Regions from separate parts of the Salinivibrio sp. MA440 genome, predicted to be linked through region 1. Evidence: predicted binding sites of a transcription regulator. Region 1 holds the regulator's gene; each other region holds the start of a gene.

The links. Region 1 encodes CRP, which controls carbon source genes, mostly activating them, when cyclic AMP is high. Its sites were predicted from a motif close to TGTGANNNNNNTCACA; they were not measured.
Region 2: malT (HTH-type transcriptional regulator MalT) is a predicted target of CRP. The motif match lies at 1,365-1,380, and genes of this name have one in related genera.
Region 3: BZG80_RS03825 (CTP synthase) is a predicted target of CRP. The motif match lies at 2,974-2,989, and genes of this name have one in related genera.
Region 4: mlc (sugar metabolism global transcriptional regulator Mlc) is a predicted target of CRP. The motif match lies at 2,372-2,387, and genes of this name have one in related genera.

The regions. Positions count from the first base shown of each region.
Region 1 is NZ_MUFI01000026.1:28,936-34,400, forward strand. Features, by position in the region: gene astA (arginine N-succinyltransferase) at 1-31, shown strand, start outside; gene astD (succinylglutamate-semialdehyde dehydrogenase) at 33-1,514, shown strand; gene BZG80_RS09540 (DUF1338 domain-containing protein) at 1,525-2,316, shown strand; gene BZG80_RS09545 (hypothetical protein) at 2,386-2,694, opposite strand; gene BZG80_RS09550 (hypothetical protein) at 2,669-3,370, opposite strand; gene crp (cAMP-activated global transcriptional regulator CRP) at 3,501-4,133, opposite strand; gene BZG80_RS09560 (phosphoribulokinase) at 4,383-5,252, opposite strand; gene BZG80_RS09565 (YheU family protein) at 5,309-5,465, opposite strand, start outside.
Region 2 is NZ_MUFI01000006.1:18,431-23,895, forward strand. Features, by position in the region: gene BZG80_RS02810 (glycogen/starch/alpha-glucan phosphorylase) at 1-1,026, opposite strand, end outside; gene malT (HTH-type transcriptional regulator MalT) at 1,535-4,243, shown strand; partial or broken gene BZG80_RS16195 (PAS domain S-box protein) at 4,691-5,465, shown strand, end outside.
Region 3 is NZ_MUFI01000007.1:127,484-132,948, reverse strand. Features, by position in the region: gene relA (GTP diphosphokinase) at 1-2,073, shown strand, start outside; gene mazG (nucleoside triphosphate pyrophosphohydrolase) at 2,124-2,918, shown strand; gene BZG80_RS03825 (CTP synthase) at 3,074-4,708, shown strand; gene eno (phosphopyruvate hydratase) at 4,783-5,465, shown strand, end outside.
Region 4 is NZ_MUFI01000042.1:24,210-29,674, reverse strand. Features, by position in the region: gene BZG80_RS12550 (methyl-accepting chemotaxis protein) at 1-748, opposite strand, end outside; gene queD (6-carboxytetrahydropterin synthase QueD) at 1,012-1,374, shown strand; gene queE (7-carboxy-7-deazaguanine synthase QueE) at 1,562-2,227, opposite strand; gene mlc (sugar metabolism global transcriptional regulator Mlc) at 2,493-3,707, shown strand; gene sstT (serine/threonine transporter SstT) at 3,798-5,015, opposite strand; gene BZG80_RS12525 (ChrR family anti-sigma-E factor) at 5,322-5,465, opposite strand, start outside.

The DNA of each region.
Region 1 (5,465 bases):
TCAACTGCGTTTGATTGCCATGGGGGGATAAAATGACAAAGCAATCAGCAGGCCATTTGATTCATGGCGAGTGGGTGAAAGGCGAGGGCGAGATCATGACCTCGCAAAACCCCTTTGATAGTCAATGTATTTGGCAAGGTGCAGAAGCGAGTCGTTCGCAAGTGGAGCAAGCGGTCAGCGCCGCACGCGACGCGTTTTTGCGTTGGCGCAATACCGATTTTTCTGAGCGCCAAGCGCTGGTGGAACGCTTTGCCGAGATAGTGAAAGCCAATACCGATGAACTGGCTCGGGTCATTGCCGAAGAAACGGGCAAACCCTTGTGGGAAACCAAAACCGAAGTCGGGGCCATGGTAGGCAAAGTGGCGATCTCCTTGCGCGCGTACCACGAAAGAACAGGCTCACGTGAAAAAGACGTCAATGGCACCCAAGCGGTATTACGCCATCGTCCACTTGGCGTTATGGCGGTATTCGGGCCTTACAATTTCCCTGGGCATCTACCTAATGGCCACATTGTGCCTGCGCTTTTAGCCGGTAACAGTGTGGTATTCAAGCCGTCAGAGTTGACGCCGAAAGTGGCGGAGAAAACACTGGCGTATTGGCTAGAGGCGGGGCTGCCACATGGCCTTATCAATTTGGTGCAAGGTGGCCGTAATACCGGTGAGGCACTCGCGCAAGCGCGCGGCATCGACGGACTGCTATTTACCGGTAGCGCCAATACGGGGCATATTCTCCACCGCCAGTTTGCCGGTCAGCCTGATAAGATGCTCGCACTTGAAATGGGGGGAAATAACCCCTTGGTGGTCAGTGATCAGTTTGGTGATTTAGAGGCCACCGTGTATACCATCATTCAGTCAGCGTATCTTAGCGCCGGCCAACGCTGTACCTGTGCGCGCCGCTTGCTGCTGCCTGAGGGTGAAGTGGGTGACAAGATCTTGAGGCGCCTAGCTCAATGGACAAAAACCGTGCGTGTAGGCGGTCAGTTTGATGATCCGGCTCCGTTTATGGGCGCACAGATCTCAGTGGCAGCAGCGGAAGGCATTCTGGCGACACAACAAAAGCTTGTTGATCTGGGCGCGACGCCAGTGATTGAGTGTGAACATCAGCATGATGCGGTGATTTCTCCAGGGATTTTAGATGTGAGTGGCATTCAAGCGTTACCCGACGAAGAGTATTTCGGTCCGCTACTACAAGTGCAGCGCTATCAGGATATAGCTGATGCGATCACGAAGGCGAATGATACCCGCTATGGTTTGTCGGCAGGCCTTATCAGTGAAGACGAGGGCGAATGGCAATACTTCCTCGATCATATTCGTGCAGGGATTGTTAACCGCAACCGTCAATTGACCGGAGCCAGTGGCGATGCGCCATTTGGTGGGCCAGGTGCTTCGGGGAACTTACGCCCTAGCGCGTATTACGCGGCAGATTATTGTGCTTATCCCATGGCATCCATGGAGGGCGAGCAGGTGATGCTTCCCGATACGTTCGCCCCCGGTATACCGACTCAACAGGACTAAGGAGAGCAACATGGACAGTGGCCAAGCGTTATTCGACAAACTGTGGCAGGACTACATCAACCGCCTGTGCCCTTCGGCACATAAGGTGCATGCCTTATTAGAGGAAGGGCAACCTTTGATCAATGATCATATTGCCTTACGGACATTTGGTTTGCCTAAGGTTGGACTAAAGGTACTCGCGCGTCCATTTCTCGCCTTGGGGTATCAGCAAAAAGGTGACTATACCTTTGAAGCGAAAAAGCTCAATGCTTGCCATTTTGAGCACCCCGATCCCTTGATGCCGAAAGTCTTTATCAGTGAGTTGATGGTCGAGCAATGCTCGCCCGCGCTTCAGGCGATTGTTGAAAAGCTGGTGGCACAAGTTGATGCGTCGTCACTTACAGGCAGCGATTTTCTCCATCAGGGCCGCCTATGGGATATTGATTGGGCAACCTATCAAACGCTTGCCGAAGAAAGTGAATATGCGTCTTGGGTGGCGGCACACGGTTACGGTGCGAACCATTTTACCGTGAGTGTGAATCAGCTAAATACGCATGATGATTGCCTCTCGGTGAACAACCGATTGCGCGATAATGGCTTTGCGATTAACGAGTCAGGTGGGGAAGTCAAAGGGGATGCATCTGTGTATCTGGAGCAATCCTCTACCATGGCTGACCGCGTGCCCGTTTCTTTCTCCGATTGCACGCAAACCATCCCGGGTGGCTTTTACGAGTTTGCTAAGCGGTATGTGTTGCCCAATGGTGAGCTCTACCAAGGTTTTGTGGCTGCTTCGGCAGACAAAATCTTTGAAAGCACCCATTAGTGCGTCACGCATTGCTTATCGACATCATGGGAAAAGGGAGCGTGTGATACGCTCCCTTTTTTTTGTCGTCTATTGGGCCTCGATGTCGAGCCAAAACGTGTCTGGAATCGCTTGTGTTTCGTTGCTTAAATGCGGGTTATCGACTCGGATGACAGTACGCTCACCAATGTTCGCCTTTTCAAAGGTTTCCTTAACTAAAGACGCATTATTGAAAAACTCGATAAATGATCCGTCTTGATACGCCGCTTCAAAAGCGCCATTTAACATCTCGGCGACGTCAGCATGTTGCGGAGACACAAACAGGAACATTGGGAAGCGATAGATCAGCATCAGGTGTGGGTCAACTAACAGGTTACCGTATTGCGGCCAAAGCGCCATTTAACATCTCGGCGACGTCAGCATGTTGCGGAGACACAAACAGGAACATTGGGAAGCGATAGATCAGCATCAGGTGTGGGTCAACTAACAGGTTACCGTATTGCGGCCGCTCGGCTAATTCACTAAAAGGCTCAATCAAGGCACGAGGGAAGAGATCGGCCCTGCCCGTATCAACCACTTTGAAAATGTTTTCAAAGCTCGATATTTCACGTACGCGAAATCCCGCTGAGTTAAGCACCTTGACGTCGGCCCAACCTTGTCCCTGAATCATAGTCAGAGACTGCAAGTCACTCGCACTACTTATCTGAGCAAGTTGGGGCTCAGTGGCTTGATTGGTAATAAACAGGCGATGGCCGAGTAAGCCACGAAACACGGGATAGCGAACGGGGATCAATTCAGCTTCCAGTGTACGGTCGGCACCAAGCCAGTCGACGGTGAGCTTGCCTTGCTTGAGCATTTCCACCTTACGAGATTGAGATCCAATTTGGCCGTCAAAGGCTTGTAAGGTGACAGATTCTCCTGATTTTTCGGCAAGAAATTCAATCAGCTCAATGGCATAGAGATCAAGTGCCGAGCCAGCTCGCGGTTCTGGATGGACAATGGTGGTGTTAGCCGTGGCATGGACTGAAAATACAGCGAGGCCGAGGGCGGTGAGGGCAGTTATCAGTTTTTTCATAAACGACACCTTGTTAATTAAGTGTTAACAATATCGTTTTGAGTGTAGAAGTTATCCAGACGCTTGCCAGAAAGCGGCGATAAAAAAACCGACGCCAGGGCGTCGGTTGGGAATACAGAGAGCGCTGTGATTAGCGGGTACCGTATACCACGATGGTTTTACCATGGGCTGAAATAAGATTTTGCTCTTCCAGCATTTTAAGAATACGCCCCACGGTTTCACGCGAGCAGCCAACGATTTGGCCAATTTCTTGACGTGTGATCTTAATTTGCATGCCATCAGGGTGCGTCATGGCATCGGGTTGCTTCGCTAAATTCAACAAGGTTTGCGCAATACGGCCCGTGACGTCCAGGAAGGCAAGATCCCCCACTTTTTGGCTGGTCACTTGCAAACGGCGCGCCATTTGTGAGGACAAACGCATCAATATATCGGGGTTAACCTGGATCAGTTGGCGGAACTTTTTGAATGAGATTTCTGCCACTTCACAAGGAGACTTAGCCCGAACCCAAGCGGTACGCTCCTGATCATCTTCGAAAAGGCCTAGCTCACCGATGAAATCACCTTGGTTAAGATAAGACAGGATCATTTCCTTGCCTTCTTCATCTTTGATTAGAACGGCGACAGACCCTTTCACGATGTAATACAAGGTCTCCGCTTTTTCGCCTGCATGAATCAGCGTGCTTTTAGACGGATACTTGTGGATGTGACAATGTGAAAGGAACCACTCGAGTGTAGGGTCTGTTTGAGGTTTTCCTGGAACCATATAACTTATTTCCTCTGCATGTGTTGCCCGGCAACAACGTCCTATCTTTGTCTGAGGGGTAACCCACCAGATCTATGCACAGAATACGAAGTCTGGGCGCGGGCTACAAGCTCACTGTATGTTAACAAGAGTGTATCTTTTTTTGTTAGCAATTTCTTGATTTTGATCTAGGCCAACCGCCTAAAAAACTGGCAAAAACGTGGCTAAGATCACGGCTTGAGAAGTAATACACGATAGATGCGCTACGCCCTAGCCAATCTTGCCTTTTTCGATTAGCTGCTGAATCAATGGACGGATGATAAGTTCCATCGCAAAGCCCATCTTACCGCCTGGCACGACGAGTGTATTATGCCGTGACATAAAAGACCCCGTGATCATTTGCAGCAGATAAGGAAAGTCGACGTTTTTCATCCCTCGAAAGCGGATCACCACAAAGCTCTCATCCAACGAAGGAATGCCTTTGGCGTTCAGTGGGTTGGAGGTATCGACCGTCGGCACCCGTTGAAAGTTAATGTGAGTGCGTGAGAATTGCGGCGTAATATAATGCAAATAATCGTCCATCGACCGCACAATCGAGTCGGTGACCGCTTCGCGTGAGTGGCCCCTATCGCGGGTATCGCGGACAAACTTCTGAATCCACTCAAGGTTGACGATCGGGACCATACCAATCAATAGGTCGACATGTTGGGCGACATTGACCTCACCATTAACCACACCGCCGTGCAAGCCTTCGTAAAATAGTACGTTGGTATTGTCGGGTAAATCCTGCCATGGTGTGAAGGTCCCTGGCATTTGATTGTAGGGCACCGCTTCGTCAAAGGTATGCAAGTAGCGGCGATATTTGCCTGTGCCGAGTTCACCGTACTCACGGAAAAACTGCTCTAATCGCGGAAAATCATTGGCGGTGGGGCCAAAGTAACTAATGTGCCGTCCTTGCTCACGTGCTTTACGGATCTCGACGTCCATTTCCGGTCGCGTAAAGCGATGGAAACTGTCCCCTTCTAGCCACGCCGCTTTGATGTTCATCATCTGGAACATCTTACGGAATGCTTCGGATGTGGTGGTGGTCCCTGCTCCTGAAGAGCCGGTGACCGCGATGATTGGGTGTTTAGCCGACATGACGCGCCCTGTCATTCAGTCTGAATGTGTATCGCTGTTTATTGCGTACAGCGATGCTAAGATCTGAGTGCTTCTTTACGACGAATATCCACTGTCTCGTGCAACTCAGAATACACAATCACGGCGTCGCCGGATTGCAGTTGTTGGCGAACATCCGCCACTTTTTGTGCAAAGCTGACTTCCTGCTCACCATAATCGGTTCCTTCCCGTAAC
Region 2 (5,465 bases), on a different contig from region 1:
TAAGCGATAATCATCTAGCAACACACGCATCAGTTCCGGAATGGCGATCGTTGGGTGAGTATCGTTAAGCTGAATGGTTTCATACTCCGGCAACGCCGCCAACGCATGTCCTGCTTCCAAGTGACGGCGAAGGATGTCACCCACTGAGGCGGCGCTATGGAAGTACTGCTGCATTAAACGCAGCGTCTTGCCCGCATCATGATTATCGTTGGGGTAAAGGACTTTAGTCAGGTTACCCGCATCAATATCAGCTTGCTGCGCATGGGTGTACTCGCCCGCATTAAAAGCATCAAGCGCGAACGGTGTCAGTGCTCGACCTTCCCACAAACGCAATGGATAAACGGTGTTACTTTGGTAACCGACAATGGGTAAGTCCCAAGGCATTGCCTGGATTTTCAAGCTAGGCACCCATTGACGATAGGTATGCCCCGCTTCCTCAACAACCTCAACATGGCCATAAAAACCAATGGTTTGAGTCAGGTCCGGACGGACGACTTCCCAAGGGTAGCCTTCTGGCTCACGCCATGCATCAGGCGCTTCTTGCTGCGCCCCTTGATCGAAAGATTGGCGGAAAAGGCCATATTCGTAGTGTAAGCCATAGCCAACTGCTGGATATTGCTGTGCCGCGAGTGAATCCATAAAGCAAGCGGCGAGACGCCCAAGCCCACCGTTGCCGAGTGACGGGTCACGCTCTTGCTCTAATAAGTCGGTAAGACCCAGACCGAGTTCACCAACGGCCTCAGCAATCACATCGTATAAACCCATGCTAATCAGGTTGTTGCCCGTCAAGCGGCCAATGAGAAATTCAAGAGATAAATAGTTAACGCTTTTTGCCTGTTTGATCGCTTGATCGTTTTCAGTCGCCACCAAGTCGCCTGTTGTGTGCTCAGCCAATGCACGCCCTAAGGCAAGGTACCAATCGCGTTGTTGAGCGGTTTCAGGTGCGTGACCTAGCTGGGTCAAGTGTTGGACCATGCTGATTTTAAACGCACTTTTATCAAAGGCATGTTGCTGTTTTGGGGTCATGTCATAACTCTCAATAATGGAATGAAACCTTGATGGCTATTCATCCTGCCCAACTCGAGAGTAACAAACATCCTCCCACTCACAGTGACGGAAAGGAGGAGATAGCAGGGCGTAGAGAGCTGTGTCACACACCAACAGTGAGCCGCCTCTCATCAATCCTAGCATCCACATACAAGCCAGTGATCAACATCACGTTATGGGACAAAAAGCATTCGAAAAGCAGCATGAAAAGTAAGAAATCACTTTTGTTATTTTTGTGCTCCAGCGCAAATTCTATATTTTCCAGGACACATAAATGTACAAAGCTATTTTAAAGGATAGCGAAAACAAAAAACTATTGTGATATAAATCACAAATATAGGGCGTAGATGCACCATTCTAGAGCAATCAACACAAGAGTGGAGAGAGATCATAGTTTGCTATCTAGGAGTCGCATAGACTCCAAGGAGGATAAAGCAGTGTCGCGCTGAGGGGCCGGCACCGTATTTGAGGTTAAGGACAGTGTGTTATGTGGATCCCATCAAAACTTACTCGACCAGGTCGGCTTTATAACGCCATATTGCGCCCTCGGGTGCTCGATATGCTACAACAAGCGCCTCACTATAAATTAGTGATGTTCCGCTCCCCCGCCGGCTATGGCAAAACAACCATGGCCGCACAATGGCTGGCTGATCAGTCCCATGTTGGCTGGTTTAGTATTGATGACAGTGACAATGATAGCTTCCGCTTTATTAACTACTTGTTACAAGCCCTGCATCAAGCCACGCAAGAAGGCTGCGCAAACACCATTAAGCTTGCTGAGAAGCGCCAATTCTCATCGCTTCGTGCACTTTTATCCGATGTGTTTGCCGAGTTAGCGAATTTTCATGCCACCAGCTATCTGGTATTGGATGATTATCAGCTTATTGATAACGAAGAAATCCATGAAGCCATGCGTTTTTTCATCAAGCACATGCCGGATAACCTCACTTTGGTCGTCACTTCACGAGCCAACCCGCCATTGGGCACCGCGAACTTGCGTGTTCGTGACTTAATGATCGAAATCGGGAACGAATTACTCGCCTTTGATAACGAAGAGACCACCCGCTTTTTTAATCAACGCGTGGCCGATGGAGTCGATGAGTCAACCGCCAATGCCTTGTGTACCTACGTTGAAGGTTGGCCGTCAGCATTGCAACTGATTGCAATTCAAGCGCAGCACCAAAAGCGTACGCTCATGCAAAGCGCGGCCTCGTGTGCCAGCTTTAACCATGCCCACCTTTGGGACTATTTAGCGGAAGAAGTGTTTGATTTACTTGATACTGAAACCCGTCAGTTTTTGATGAAAGTGTCGGTATTAGAAATGTTCAACGATGAATTAGTCTATGCCTTAACGGAGCGCGACGACGCGTTGGGGATGCTGGAGTCTCTGAACCGCTACGGTTTATTTATTTATCCACTCGAAGGCGACAACAATTGGTTCCGTTTTCACCATTTATTTGCTGAATTTCTCGCCCATGAGCGCCAGGCTCGGATCCCACAGCAGCAACAAACACTGCATCGGCAAGCGGCCTTAGCTTGGCTCAAGCTTGAATCGCCACATCAAGCATTGCGCCACGCACGTTATGGCGAGGATGATGCCCTGTTGGCAGATATTCTGAATCAATATGGTTGGCGGATGTTTAACCGTGGGGAGCTATCGACCCTCGAAGCGGCTATCAGCAAGCTAAATAACGAGTACTTGTACCAGTATCCGAGTTTAAGCCTACTTCGAGCTTGGCTTGCACAAAGCCAGCATCGCTATCATGAAGTGGGTGAGCTATTAGCAAGTGCAGAAAAAGCCTATCAAGCTCGCGAAATACCGCTCGACATTGATTATCAAGGCAATGCCAATGCGCTACTTGCACAGGTGGCAATTAATGCTAACGACCCAGAGCGGGCCATGCGCCTGGCTGAAAAAGCACTTGAGCAACTAGATAGCGCCAATTACCGTGGCCGTATTGTCGCGACATCTGTCGTTGGCGAGGTGAACCATGTGCTCGGCGAGCTCGATCGTGCCTTATCGATGATGCAACAAACCGAAAAACTCGCTCGTCAGCACCAAGTGTATCACCAGGCACTTTGGGCAATTTTACAACAAAGTGAAATTCTCCTGGCACAAGGCTATGTGCAAGCGGCATTTGAGCTGCTCGACAGTGCCGATCAACTCATTGAAGATCAGCAATTACACCAAGTTCCTTTACATGAATTTGCTTTACGCCTTCGCGCACAAATTCTTTGGTGTTGGAACCGTTTAGACGAAGCCGAAGCCTGTGCCTACAAGGGGCTCCAAGTGCTAGAGAATCAGCCCCCGAGCAAACATCTACACAGTTATTCCATGCTCGCCCGCGTCGCTGTTAGCCGCGGTGAACTCGACAAAGCTGCCAAGCACATTGAGCATATTGAGCATCTATTACGTGAGTCGGTTTATCATGTCGATTGGACCGCTAACGCGTCTTTATCGTTGTTACTCTATTGGCAAGCCAAGCACGAACTTCCTCATATGGAGGAGTGGCTGCATCAAGCCGTTCGCCCCGCATCGGCCTGTAATCACTTTAGCCAGCTTCAATGGCGTAATATCGCCCGGGCGCACCTCCATCTAGGTCAGTATGATCAGGCTCGCCAAGCCATTGATTTTCTCCGTCGCGAGGCGAACCAAGCCAATCTCGTGACAGATAAGAACCGAAATCTTATCGTGGAAGCGGTGCTCGCCAGTAAAGAGCATGAAACGGAGTATGCGAAAACGCAGCTTCAAGAAGCGCTTATACTCACTAATCAGACGGGTATGATGGGTAACTTTTTAATTGAGGGTGACGCTATCTCATCGCTGTTGCATGCATTGATCGAACAACAAGCGCTTGGCGCGTTAGAACGTCATCGTGCACAACAGTTACTGAAAGAAATCGCCAGCCATCAACGCTCTCGCTCAACCCACTTTGATGAAGCCTTTGTCGAAAAACTGGTGAAGCATCCAAACGTTCCTGAGTTAGTACGAACCAGCTCATTGACCCAGCGGGAGTGGCAGGTACTTGGCTTGATTTATTCAGGATTCAGTAACGAGCAAATTGCTCATGAACTAGATGTCGCCGGGACAACCATTAAAACCCACATCCGTAACCTTTATCAAAAACTCAACATTGCCAATCGCAAAGAAGCGGTCGTCACCGCCGAAAACCTCTTGCAACTGATGGGCAATTAACCTCGCACCACTACGCCCTCAGAGATTTCTGGGGGCGTAGTTATTATTCCGCCTCAGCCTATACTTTGTGATAACTTATTGAATTATAGAAAAATTTTCTCATCGATGTACTGAGTTATAACGCGATCACAGTTGGTGCAATTCACTTCTCAGTAAGCTTGGCCTCCCTACAACACATTAAAGGTCAACCTGATGAATTATCCTTTCTAGCTCCCCGCTGCAGGCATTCCGGCAATGGTTGAAAATCGAACACTCATGCGCTCACTTTGGCCTTAAATACCCATCATTTTTTGTGTTGATATTAACCCTAAAGTTGATCGGTCTACTCAACATTCGAGTACCGGATGTGATACGGTAATTCTTACGAGTTGGAATACACATCACAAAATTGACACCACCAGCCACTCACAAGTACACGAGTGTTAATGATCAATAAAGGACAAGCCAATGTTTAAGGACTTAGTCGTTGATGGACGTTACAAAAAAACACTGGATCAGTCGATACACGCTATCGTGACCATCGACGAAAAAAATAACGTTATCTATTTCAACGATGCTGCTGAATCGCTGTGGGGTTATCAACGCAATGAAGTATTAGGTCACAACGTCAAAATGCTGGTTCCAGAAGAAATTCGGGGCAGTCATGACGGGTTCATTAATCATCACCGTACGACCCAAGAAAATCGCATCGTCGGAACATCTCGCGATGTACAGCTAGAAAGAAAAGATAGAACTCGTGTATGGGTGAACATCTCGTTAAATCATATTAAACATGCTGGAAAATCTACTTACACCGCATTTGTTCACGATATCTCTGCACAAAAACAAGCTCAAGAGATTGTTAATCAAACCCTCGAGCAAGCTCTAGATGCAGTCGTGACTATCGATGGCCGTAACTGCATCACCTTTGCTAATAAATCTGCTGAGCAAATGTGGGGATACTCTCGGGACGAAATGCTAGGCCATAACGTAAAAATGTTGGTACCTGAACAACACCGTCATGAGCATGATGAATTAGTCAATCGAAACCGAAGAACCGGTATCAACAAAATTGTGGGCTCCACCCGCGAAGTCCCTTTCGTACGTAAAAATGGTGAAAACCGTTGGGGAAGTTTCTCAATATCTAAAATAGAACTTGATGACGAGATTCAGTACACCGCGTTTGTCAAAGACGTCACAGAGGAAGTTGAGCGTCGGGAAGAATTCAAAATGCTATCGATGG
Region 3 (5,465 bases), on a different contig from region 1:
TCAGCACTCAGCCAGCCTTTGTGGCGAGGCCGAGAGATGATCGAAATCCTCGTGACATTAAGCATGGATGCCGACACCTTGCTGGCCGCGCTATTATTTCCGATGGTCGACGCCGAACTGGTCACCCTGGAGACACTGGCGGACGACTATTCGATGTCGATAGTCAACCTGATTCGCGGTGTGCAGCAGACCGCTGCGATTCGGCATTTAAATGCCCAAGCCGACGATGAGGCCACGTCCTCGCAAGTTGATAATGTGCGCCGTATGTTGCTCTCTATGGTGGAAGACTTTCGTTGCGTGGTGATTAAACTCGCCGAGCGTATTTGCCATTTACGTGAAGTGAAAGATGCGCCAGAGTCTGTGCGTCAGCAAGCAGCGAAAGAGAGCGCTAACATTTATGCGCCTTTGGCTAACCGATTGGGAATTGGTCAGCTAAAGTGGGAGCTTGAAGATTACGCGTTCCGTTACCAACATGCGCAAACCTATAAACAAATCGCCAAGCAGCTGGCCGAGCGACGCATTGACCGTGAAAACTATATCAGTGCCTTTGTCGAAGGGCTCCAGCAGGAAATGGAAGCGTCGCATATTAATGCACAGGTATATGGACGCCCGAAGCATATTTATAGTATCTGGCGCAAAATGCAGAAGAAAAACCTGGAGTTTGATGAGTTGTTTGATGTGCGCGCTGTGCGCATCATTGCGGATCAACTTCAGGATTGTTACGCCGCATTAGGTGCCGTCCATACCCAGTTCCGTCATCTGCCCAAAGAATTCGATGATTATGTTGCCAACCCCAAGCCGAACGGTTATCAGTCAATTCACACTGTGGTGTTGGGGCCGGAAGGCAAGCCCGTTGAGATTCAAATTCGCACCAAACAAATGCACGATGATGCAGAGCTAGGTGTAGCGGCCCATTGGAAATATAAAGAAGGCTCAGCCAGTGGCCGCAGTGGCTACGATGAAAAAATCACCTGGCTGCGTAAGCTATTGGCATGGCAAGAAGAAATGTCTGATTCGGGCGAAATGCTTGATGAGTTGCGTAGCCAAGTGTTCGACGATCGGGTGTATGCGTTCACCCCGCGCGGCGATGTCGTCGACTTACCTATAGGGGCAACGCCACTTGATTTTGCCTACCACATCCATTCAGAAGTGGGTCATCGTTGCATTGGTGCCAAAGTAGAAGGGCGAATTGTTCCGTTCACCTATCACCTACAAATGGGCGACCAGGTTGAAATCATCACGCAAAAAGAGCCTAACCCGTCGCGAGATTGGCTCAATCCCAGCCATGGATTTGTTAACTCAAGTCGTGCGCGCGCCAAAATAAATGCTTGGTTCCGCAAGCAAGACAAAGACAAGAACATTGCTGCCGGTAAAGAAATCTTGGATACCGAGCTACAAAAAATTGGCGGCATCAGTAAAGATGCCAATTTGGCGCTAAAACGCTTTAACGTTAACACGCTGGACGAGCTTTATGCCGGCGTGGGCAGTGGTGATTTGCGCATTAATCAGGTAGTGAACCATATTAATGGCCTGATTAATAAACCGAGCCTGGAAGAAGAAGAGCAGCAGTTGTTAGAAAAACTGCAGCAAAGCGAACAAAAACCGAGCACCGGCAAAGCCCACCGCGATGCCGTGGTTGTCGAAGGTGTTGATAACCTGATGACGCATCTCGCGCGCTGCTGCCAGCCGTTGCCGGGTGATGACATTAAAGGATTTGTTACCCAAGGGCGTGGTATTTCGGTCCATCGTGCAGATTGCGAGCAGCTCAATGAGCTTAGCCATCATGCACCGGAGCGGATTATCGCCACGGTGTGGGGGAAAGGCCATATTGGTCAATACCATGTACGCATTCGCCTTTCGGCAAACGAACGAACCGGGCTGGTCAAAGATATCAATAACGTGTTAAGCAATGAGAAAGCACGGGTAGCCGGGATGCAAAGCCGGGTTGATTATAAAAAGCAAATGTCGATCATGGACTTTGATCTCGAAATCTCTGATTTAGATACCTTAAGCCGCGTTGTAAACCGGCTTGAACAAGTGAAAGATGTGGTCGAAGCGAAACGCCTCCGCTAATACATTCGCCCTGTTTCGACAGGGCGTTTTTTTCATGAAGGAACCTTCTTATGGCGTCAATTGACAACTTACTGACGATCATGGCGACCTTACGCGACCCTAATCATGGTTGTGACTGGGACAAGGCACAAACCTTTGCCTCTATCGTGCCTCATACCTTAGAAGAGGCGTACGAAGTGGCTGACGCCATCGAGCGTGAAAACTGGTCGGACCTAAAAGATGAGTTGGGCGACCTTCTTTTTCAAATTGTGTTCTACAGTCAATTAGGGCGCGAACAACATCGATTTGATTTTGACGATGTCGTCAGTGCGGTGTGCGATAAGCTCACGCGTCGTCACCCTCACGTATTCGGTCCTAAAGATGCGGACGGGAAGCCATTAAGCTCGCCTGATTGGGAAGGTATTAAGGCGCAAGAGCGCGCAGAGAAAATGCCCTCAACCCAATCCTGCAGTCTATTAGATGGCGTGACTCAGGGGTTGCCCGCGTTAACTCGCGCCCACAAGCTACAAAAACGATGTGCAAGGGCAGGGTTTGATTGGCCAACCGTGGCGCCGGTTATCGCGAAAGTGCGAGAAGAGCTGGAAGAGGTCGAACATGAATTGGCACAGACACCGGTTGACGCAAGCCGTGTGGAAGACGAAGTTGGCGATCTTTTGTTTGCTGTCGTCAATGTCGCGCGCCACCTAGGCACGGATGCTGAGCAGGCGTTGCGCGCAGCCAATCAGAAATTTGAACGTCGCTTTCGTGGCGTTGAAAATCAATTACGTGATAATGGAGAAAATATTCAACAATGTCAGCTGGATGAACTAGAATCGGCGTGGCAAGCGGTTAAAAAAGACGAGTAAGGCAATATCCTGTAATTGGCATAATTGATTTGTGACAATTAAAAACACCAGGGTGTGTGGTAGCTTTCACATTGTGGGAGTCAGTGGGGTCTGGTATCATAATATCCCGTCCAGAACTTCATTTATTTCCTCTAAATCCAACTCTCAGGTTTAGCATGACGACGAACTACATTTTTGTTACGGGCGGTGTTGTATCCTCCCTCGGTAAGGGTATTGCTGCAGCCTCATTAGCAGCCATTCTTGAAGCGCGTGGCCTTAACGTCACCATCATGAAACTCGACCCTTATATTAACGTGGATCCAGGGACAATGAGCCCTACCCAGCACGGAGAAGTATTCGTCACGGAAGACGGCGCAGAGACCGACCTTGATCTCGGTCACTATGAGCGCTTCATTCGCACTAAAATGACCAAGCGTAATAACTTTACCTCTGGCCGTGTTTATGCGGATGTACTGCGCAAAGAGCGCCGTGGAGACTACCTGGGGGCGACCATTCAGGTGATCCCACATATTACCAACTCGATCAAAGATCGCATCGTCGCAGGCGGTGAAGGTCACGATATTGTGATCGTCGAGATCGGCGGAACGGTCGGTGATATTGAATCATTACCATTTTTGGAAGCGATTCGTCAGTTGACGGTAGACGTGGGCCGCGAACATGCCATGTTCATGCATCTGACATTAGTGCCTTACTTGGCTGCGGCAGGCGAAGTAAAAACCAAGCCGACCCAGCACTCAGTAAAAGAGCTTCTGTCGATTGGTATTCAGCCGGATGTGCTGGTATGCCGTAGTGAGCGTCCAATTCCTGCCAATGAACGCGCTAAGATTGCGCTGTTCTGTAATGTGGCGGAAAAAGCGGTGATCACCATGAAAGACGTCGACTCTATCTACAAGATCCCATCGTTGATCCGTTCGCAAGGGTTGGACGATTTGGTCTGCAAGCGCTTTGGCATTGAAGCCGTAGAAGCTGACTTGTCTGAATGGGAGCAAGTGAGCTACGAAGAAGCCAACCCAATGGGTGAAGTCACCATTGGTATGGTCGGTAAGTACATTGAATTGCCGGATGCGTACAAGTCCGTCAATGAAGCGTTAAAACATGGTGGGTTGAAAAATCGCCTGACCGTCAACATCAAGTACGTGGATTCACAAGATCTTGAAACCCGCGGCAGTGAAATGCTGAAGGACTTGGACGCGATTCTCGTCCCTGGTGGATTTGGTGACCGCGGCATTGAAGGTAAGATCCTTGCGGCACAATATGCACGTGAAAACAATGTGCCGTATCTGGGTATTTGTCTTGGTATGCAGGTGGCGTTGATTGAATACGCACGTAATGTCGCCGGCATGGAAGGCGCTAACTCGACTGAGTTTAGCCAAGCAAGCCCTTATCCTGTCGTTGGCCTGATCACTGAGTGGGTCGATGAAGAAGGCAAAGTGGAAGAGCGTAGCGAGACGTCAGATCTTGGTGGCACCATGCGCCTAGGCGCGCAGCTTTGCCACTTAGCTGAAGGTTCGAAAGCGCATCAGCTCTACGGCAATACCCAAATCCATGAGCGCCATCGCCACCGTTATGAAGTGAATAATCTGCTACGTCCTAAGCTAGAAAAAGCAGGATTGTCAGTTTCTGGTCTGTCTGCCGATAAAAAGCTGGTAGAGATCATTGAAAACCCAGCACATCCTTGGTTCGTGGCGTGCCAGTTCCACCCGGAATTCACTTCAACGCCGCGTGATGGCCATCCACTGTTTGCTGGATTTGTTGCTGCGGCAGGCAAAAAACAGCGCGGTGAGCTATAAACGACATTCGAGCGGTAGCCCAGAAGGCGGCCGCTCTTTATTTTTAAAAACAATGACAGACGAGAGGAATCACAATGTCTAAGATCGTTAAAGTTCTAGGTCGTGAAATTATTGATTCACGCGGTAACCCTACCGTTGAAGCGGAAGTTCACCTAGAAGGTGGTTTCGTTGGTATGGCAGCAGCTCCTTCTGGTGCATCTACGGGTTCTCGCGAAGCACTAGAACTGCGTGACGGTGATAAGTCACGTTTCATGGGTAAAGGCGTACTGAAAGCGATTGAAGCTGTGAATGGCCCAATCGCAGAAGCATTGCTGGGTAAAGACGCTAAAGCGCAAGCAGATATCGACCAAGTGATGATCGATCTCGACGGTACCGAGAACAAATCTCAGTTCGGTGCTAACGCTATCCTCGCGGTTTCCTTGGCGAACGCCAAAGCGGCGGCAGCGGCAAAAGGCATGCCTTTGTTCGAGCATATCGCTGAGCTAAACGGTACTGCGGGTCAGTTCTCTATGCCTCTGCCAATGATGAATATCCTGAATGGTGGTGAGCACGCGGATAACAACGTTGATATCCAAGAGTTCATGATCCAGCCAGTCGGTGCTAAGACGCTAAAAGAAGCGCTGCGTATCGGTGCAGAAGTATTCCACAACCTTGCCAAAGTACTGAAAGCCAAAGGCCTAAGCACTGCTGTTGGTGACGAAGGTGGTTTTGCGCCTAACCTAGAGTCAAACGCAGCAGCACTCGCTGCGATTAAAGA
Region 4 (5,465 bases), on a different contig from region 1:
TATCAAGCAACTGGTCGCAACTATTGCACAGTTCACCAATCTCGTCGTCACGGGTATTGTTGAGGCGCTCGGAAAGATTTTTGTCGTGGCTGGTGCGTTTCATAAAGGCAGAGACGCGCTTAAGCGGGGAGACTACCCAGCGGCGAATCACAGTGAGTGAGATTAAAAATCCAATCACAGCGATGCTGCCCATTATCCCAGCGGTAATTAACATTTCTCTATCGATAGTGCTATACAAAGGCTCAAGATCATACTCGAGCCGGATAACACCGAGTACGGTGCCTTCCTCTGCTACGTGGCATTGCAGACAATTGGTGCCGCGATAATCGCTGCTCGCTTTCATCGGCAGGGCGACCACCAATCCTTTTCCCGCATCAGCATCAAAGGTTTCGACAATGGTTTCACCTTTGAGGGCACGTTGGTCAATGGCATCCTGGGCAGATTGCTCAGGGTTTCCTGGGCCAAAAAAGCGGGTAATTGCCTCTCCACGGATCACGCGAGCGTCGTCGATGCCTTTGTGTGACAGCATTTTCTCTCGCAACGTATTACGCTGGCTGATGGTGCCGGTGAGCATCAGCATATTAAGGCTATCAAAGTAGTTGGACGCTTTATCTAAGGTTTGCTCGCTGACAATCGATGTCATCAAGGCTTTTTGTTGATGCGACTGATAGGCCAGCGAGGTGGCGAGCACAAGAGCGAAAACAAGAAAAAGAGCAAGAAGAATTTTGCTCGCAAGGGTCATACGCATGAGTCAACCATTTGTTATTAATTTATAGAGTTATCAGTTCTAGCCTGTAGCGACTATGTTAAACCGAGAGCGCACTTGTGGCGGTATCCTCATATAAAATGTGTGATTTCATCGACGTAAATCGTCCTAATAATGAGACGGAAACCCGTATTGCGAGGCATTCTGGCCGCACAGACTAACCGGTGTGGTCGGATGAATGCGTTTGAGTCGGCCAGCGAATTTAAGTAGCATGCGGCCTCTTGTTGTTGTTGGAATGAAGTAAAATGACCACTGAGTTGTTTAAAGAATTTACCTTTGAGGCGGCACACCATTTACCGAATGTGCCAGAAGGCCATAAATGTGGGCGTTTACATGGGCATTCATTTACGGTGCGTTTGTATGTAGAAGGCGACGTTGATCCGTATACGGGGTGGGTGATCGACTTTGCCGAAATAAAAGCGGCTTTCAAACCGATTTATCAGCGCCTGGATCATTACTATCTCAATGACATTGAAGGGCTAGAAAATCCAACCAGTGAAGTGCTAGCACACTGGATTTGGCAACAGGTAAAACCGAATCTGCCTCTGTTAAGCCAGGTCATGGTGAAAGAAACTTGTACCGCAGGTTGCACTTATCGAGGTGAGTAACGAAACTCGACGTGAGTAACAATACTCGAGGTAAATAAGAAGCAGTCGAGAGAAATAAAAAAACGCCGAGTAGCAGTGTCCAGCTTTATGAGGTCACTTCAGTACTCGGCGTTTTTTGTCGCTTTTCGACGTGTGCTTTGCTCCATGACGGCGCGATTTATCTTGCCACCGTCCTCGTCATCGTCACTTAGGCGATATTCAAATACTTGTGTGTTTGCACGGATAAACGCCAGCCGCGCGCAATGCAGGTGTCGATGCAAAGTTTGGTTGCACGTGGCTTTTGGCTTACCGGCTGCAGCGCAATGGTTGCACCAGGAGAGGCTGGGCAGGTCTCAAGCAGAGTCTCTAATTGTGTAATGTCCTTTTCTGTCCCCACCGGATGTTTTATCTCATTGGCTCGCGCCATCGCACTGGCGAGAACGGGCAATTTACCGCGCATATTGATTTTGGGCGACACCGTTACCCAGGTGGCTTGGCTCGCATAGACCGTATAGGTGCCACTGGTTTCAATTTGGCATTGGCATCCAGCCTCTTCCAAGGCTTCCGTTAAAGGTACCAAATCATAAAGACAGGGTTCGCCCCCGGTAATCACGATATGCTTAGCGTGATAGCGTTGCGTGATTTCAGTGACGATATCTTCGGCTCCTAGCCAGCACCAAGTCGGTGAATCCTCTGACTTATCAATAATAAAGATCTTATCTTGCTGATCCTTATCATCCGTTTCCCAGGTTTGCTTAGTATCGCACCAGGCACATCCTACTGGACATCCTTGCAAGCGGACAAAAACCGACGGAACCCCTGTGAAGGTGCCTTCGCCCTGGATCGTTTCAAATATCTCGTTGACTCGGTACATGGTGATTAATAGCGATAGAATATGAGCTCCGCATTATGCCAACGAATAAGTTTGAGATCTTGTTTTTTAGCCCGCGATTAGAGGATGAACAGCGTTACTGTTTAGACAGGTTTTGTGAGTTTGTACGCGATTTCAAAGATACAAAGTGACAAATGTCACGTGCTAGCGGCCAATTGCTTCACAATTAGTTCGCGAAGTAAAAAAATTCACCTAAATAGGCGGTGTCAGGGTTTATCGCCACAGCCACGTAGTAATAGGAAAGGGCATGATTATTGGGCAGCCGGGACATATCGATCATATTAAGCGCAAAAATGCGGGCACGATTTATAACTTAATCGACCGTTTTGAGCCTATTTCGCGGATCGAACTCTCGAAACGCAGCCAACTGGCGCCTGCCAGTATCACCAAAATTGTGCGCGAACTGATGGACGCTCACCTTGTAAAAGAGGCGCCGATCCAAGAAACGAGCATGCGCGGGCGTCCAGCTGTAGGGCTGATGCTGGATAACGAAGGCTGGCAATTTTTGTCCATGCGTCTAGGAAGAGGTTATCTCACTCTGGCGCTGCATTCGCTAAGCAGTGAAATTTTGATTCAAGAACGGCATGAATTAACGGTGGTGGCGCAAAGTGCATTACTCACCACCGTGGTCGATCATGTCAATGCGTTTTTCTCTCGTCACCAACAAACGGTGGATCGTGTCACCAGTATTGCGATTTCGCTACCGGGCTTGGTAAATAGTGCCCAAGGCACCGTGATTCAAATGCCGCACTTCGAGGTCGACCATATGCCTCTAGGGCCTGTATTACATCGAGAGACCGGTTTGCCGGTATTTGTGGGGAACGACACCCGTTCTTGGGCACTAGCGGAAAAGTTGTTTGGTAACGCGAAAGAAGCAGGCAGCGCCGTTCTGGTCGCAGTTCACAGCGGCGTTGGGGCCGGTATTGTGCTCGAGGGCAAAGTGCTTCAAGGGCGGATCGGTAACGTTGGCGAGTTAGGTCATATTCAAATTAAGCCCTTTGGTAAGCGGTGTTTTTGCGGTAATTATGGCTGTTTGGAAACGGTCGCAAGCCTGTCCGCGATCTATGAGCAGGTGGAGACATTGCTCAATGAAGGGCATCCGAGTTGCTTGCACGACCAACCCCTCACGATAGAGGCTATATGCGATGCAGCGGTGTCAGGCGATGGTTTGGCCCACCAAGTGATCACCGAGCTGGGGCATCACTTGGGAACCGCCATAGCGATTGTGGTGAATTTATTTAACCCAGAAAAAATATTATTTGGTGGCGAATTCAATCGCGCTAAATCGGTGTTGTATCCTGCGATCATGGAATGTTTAAAAACGCAGACGATTCCGCTGTATAGCAAGTACCTAGTCTTGGAAGAAAGCTATTTCTATACCCAAGCGACGATGCCTGGAGCGGCGATGGTAAAGCAGGCGATGTATGATGGCAATTTGCTGATGAAAGTGCTGGAGGGCTAATCGTTACCTTGGCTGACAATTAAAAAGCGGTTAAAGAAAAAGCAGGTGTTGATGCACCTGCTTTTTTTTGATCTTGGCTAAGGGCGTTGGTTAGCTGTTTTTACGCTCTTCACCCAAGCATGCCGCCGCGGTAAATACTACGTCGGTTGAGCTATTCAGGCCCGTTTCGGCAGAGTCTTGTAAAACACCGATAGTAAAGCCAATCCCAACCACTTGCATGGCAATCTCTTGTGGAATACCAAACAAATTACACGCGAGTGGGATCAACAATAGGGAGCCGCCAGCAACCCCCGACGCGCCGCACGCGGATACCGCGGCCACCACACTCAACAGCACAGCCGTGGCGATATCCACTTGGATACCGAGTGTATGAACAGCAGCCAGGGTTAATACGGTAATGGTGATCGCCGCGCCTCCCATATTGATGGTGGCACCGAGTGGGATAGAGACAGAATAAGTATCTTCATCCAAATCAAGGCGGCGGCATAGCTGCATATTCACTGGAATGTTGGCTGCAGAGCTACGGGTGAAGAAAGCGGTGAGACCGCTCTCACGCAGGCAGCGAAAAACAAGGGGATAGGGGTTTTGACGCGTTTTGATATACACAATCAGCGGATTTACCACCAAGGCGATGGTTGCCATACTGCCGAGTAGCACCCCCAAAAGGTGTAAATACCCCATCAAAGCATCAAAGCCACTTTTCGCTAACGTGCTTGCTACTAAGCCAAAAATACCCAAAGGCGCAAACCGGATCACAAAGCGGACGATCATCGATACCCCCTCGGATACATCCGAGAAGACACGTTTGGTTTCGTTCGACGCATGATGAAGAGCAATACCTAAGCCAATCGCCCAAGCCAAAATACCAATATAGTTACCACTCATCAACGCGTTAACAGGGTTGTCAACGATATTGAAAAGTAGCGTACTTAATACCTGGCTAATACCCTCTGGCGGCGTAATGCTAGCATCCGTCGCAGCAAACTCGAGGGTAGTCGGGAACAAAAAACTCATGGTCACCGCGGTCAATGAAGCCGCAAGGGTGCCGATAAGATAAAGCCCAATAATGGGGCGCATGTTGGCCCGTTGGCCTTGTTTCTGGTTAGCAATGGACGCTGCCACTAAAACGAAAACCAAAATGGGTGCGACGGCCTTCAATGCGCTGACAAAAAGTTGTCCGAGCAATCCGGCTGTGCCAGCAAGCTCGGGGGATAGATAGGCTAAAACACCACCGGCAAGAATACCGATGAGTATTTGAAGTACCAGCGAGTTACCTCGACTGACACTGGCGAGTTGTGTTTGACTCATGTGACTCTCACTTCACTGTGTTTATTATCAATGGCTGTTAATGAATCGTTAGAAGTGACGAATTAAACCAGTTAAATTCACCCTATGTAAAGGGAAAATTGTTACTTTGAACTAGTTAGGTAGGACTGAAGTGGCGAGTTATGATTAATGAGAGGTTTATTTAGTGTAATTATTCTGTTATCACTGCAGAATAAATGGTGATAATTCTAGGTCTAGCCGAGCAAATACGTGGATTTAGGCGGCCATCTAGCATAAAAAAAGGCGACCATAGCGGTCGCCGAAGGATAACAACTAGCACAGAAATTTTTAGTAAATCGCATGTCCCACGGTATTGAGCAACTTACTCACGCCTTTTGTGAAGTAGAGAGGGGCATCTGCAATGGTATAGCAAAGGCAACCTTCTTTTGTGTATGGCGTATGATGGTGACGGCTATCGAGTAAAATAAAGTC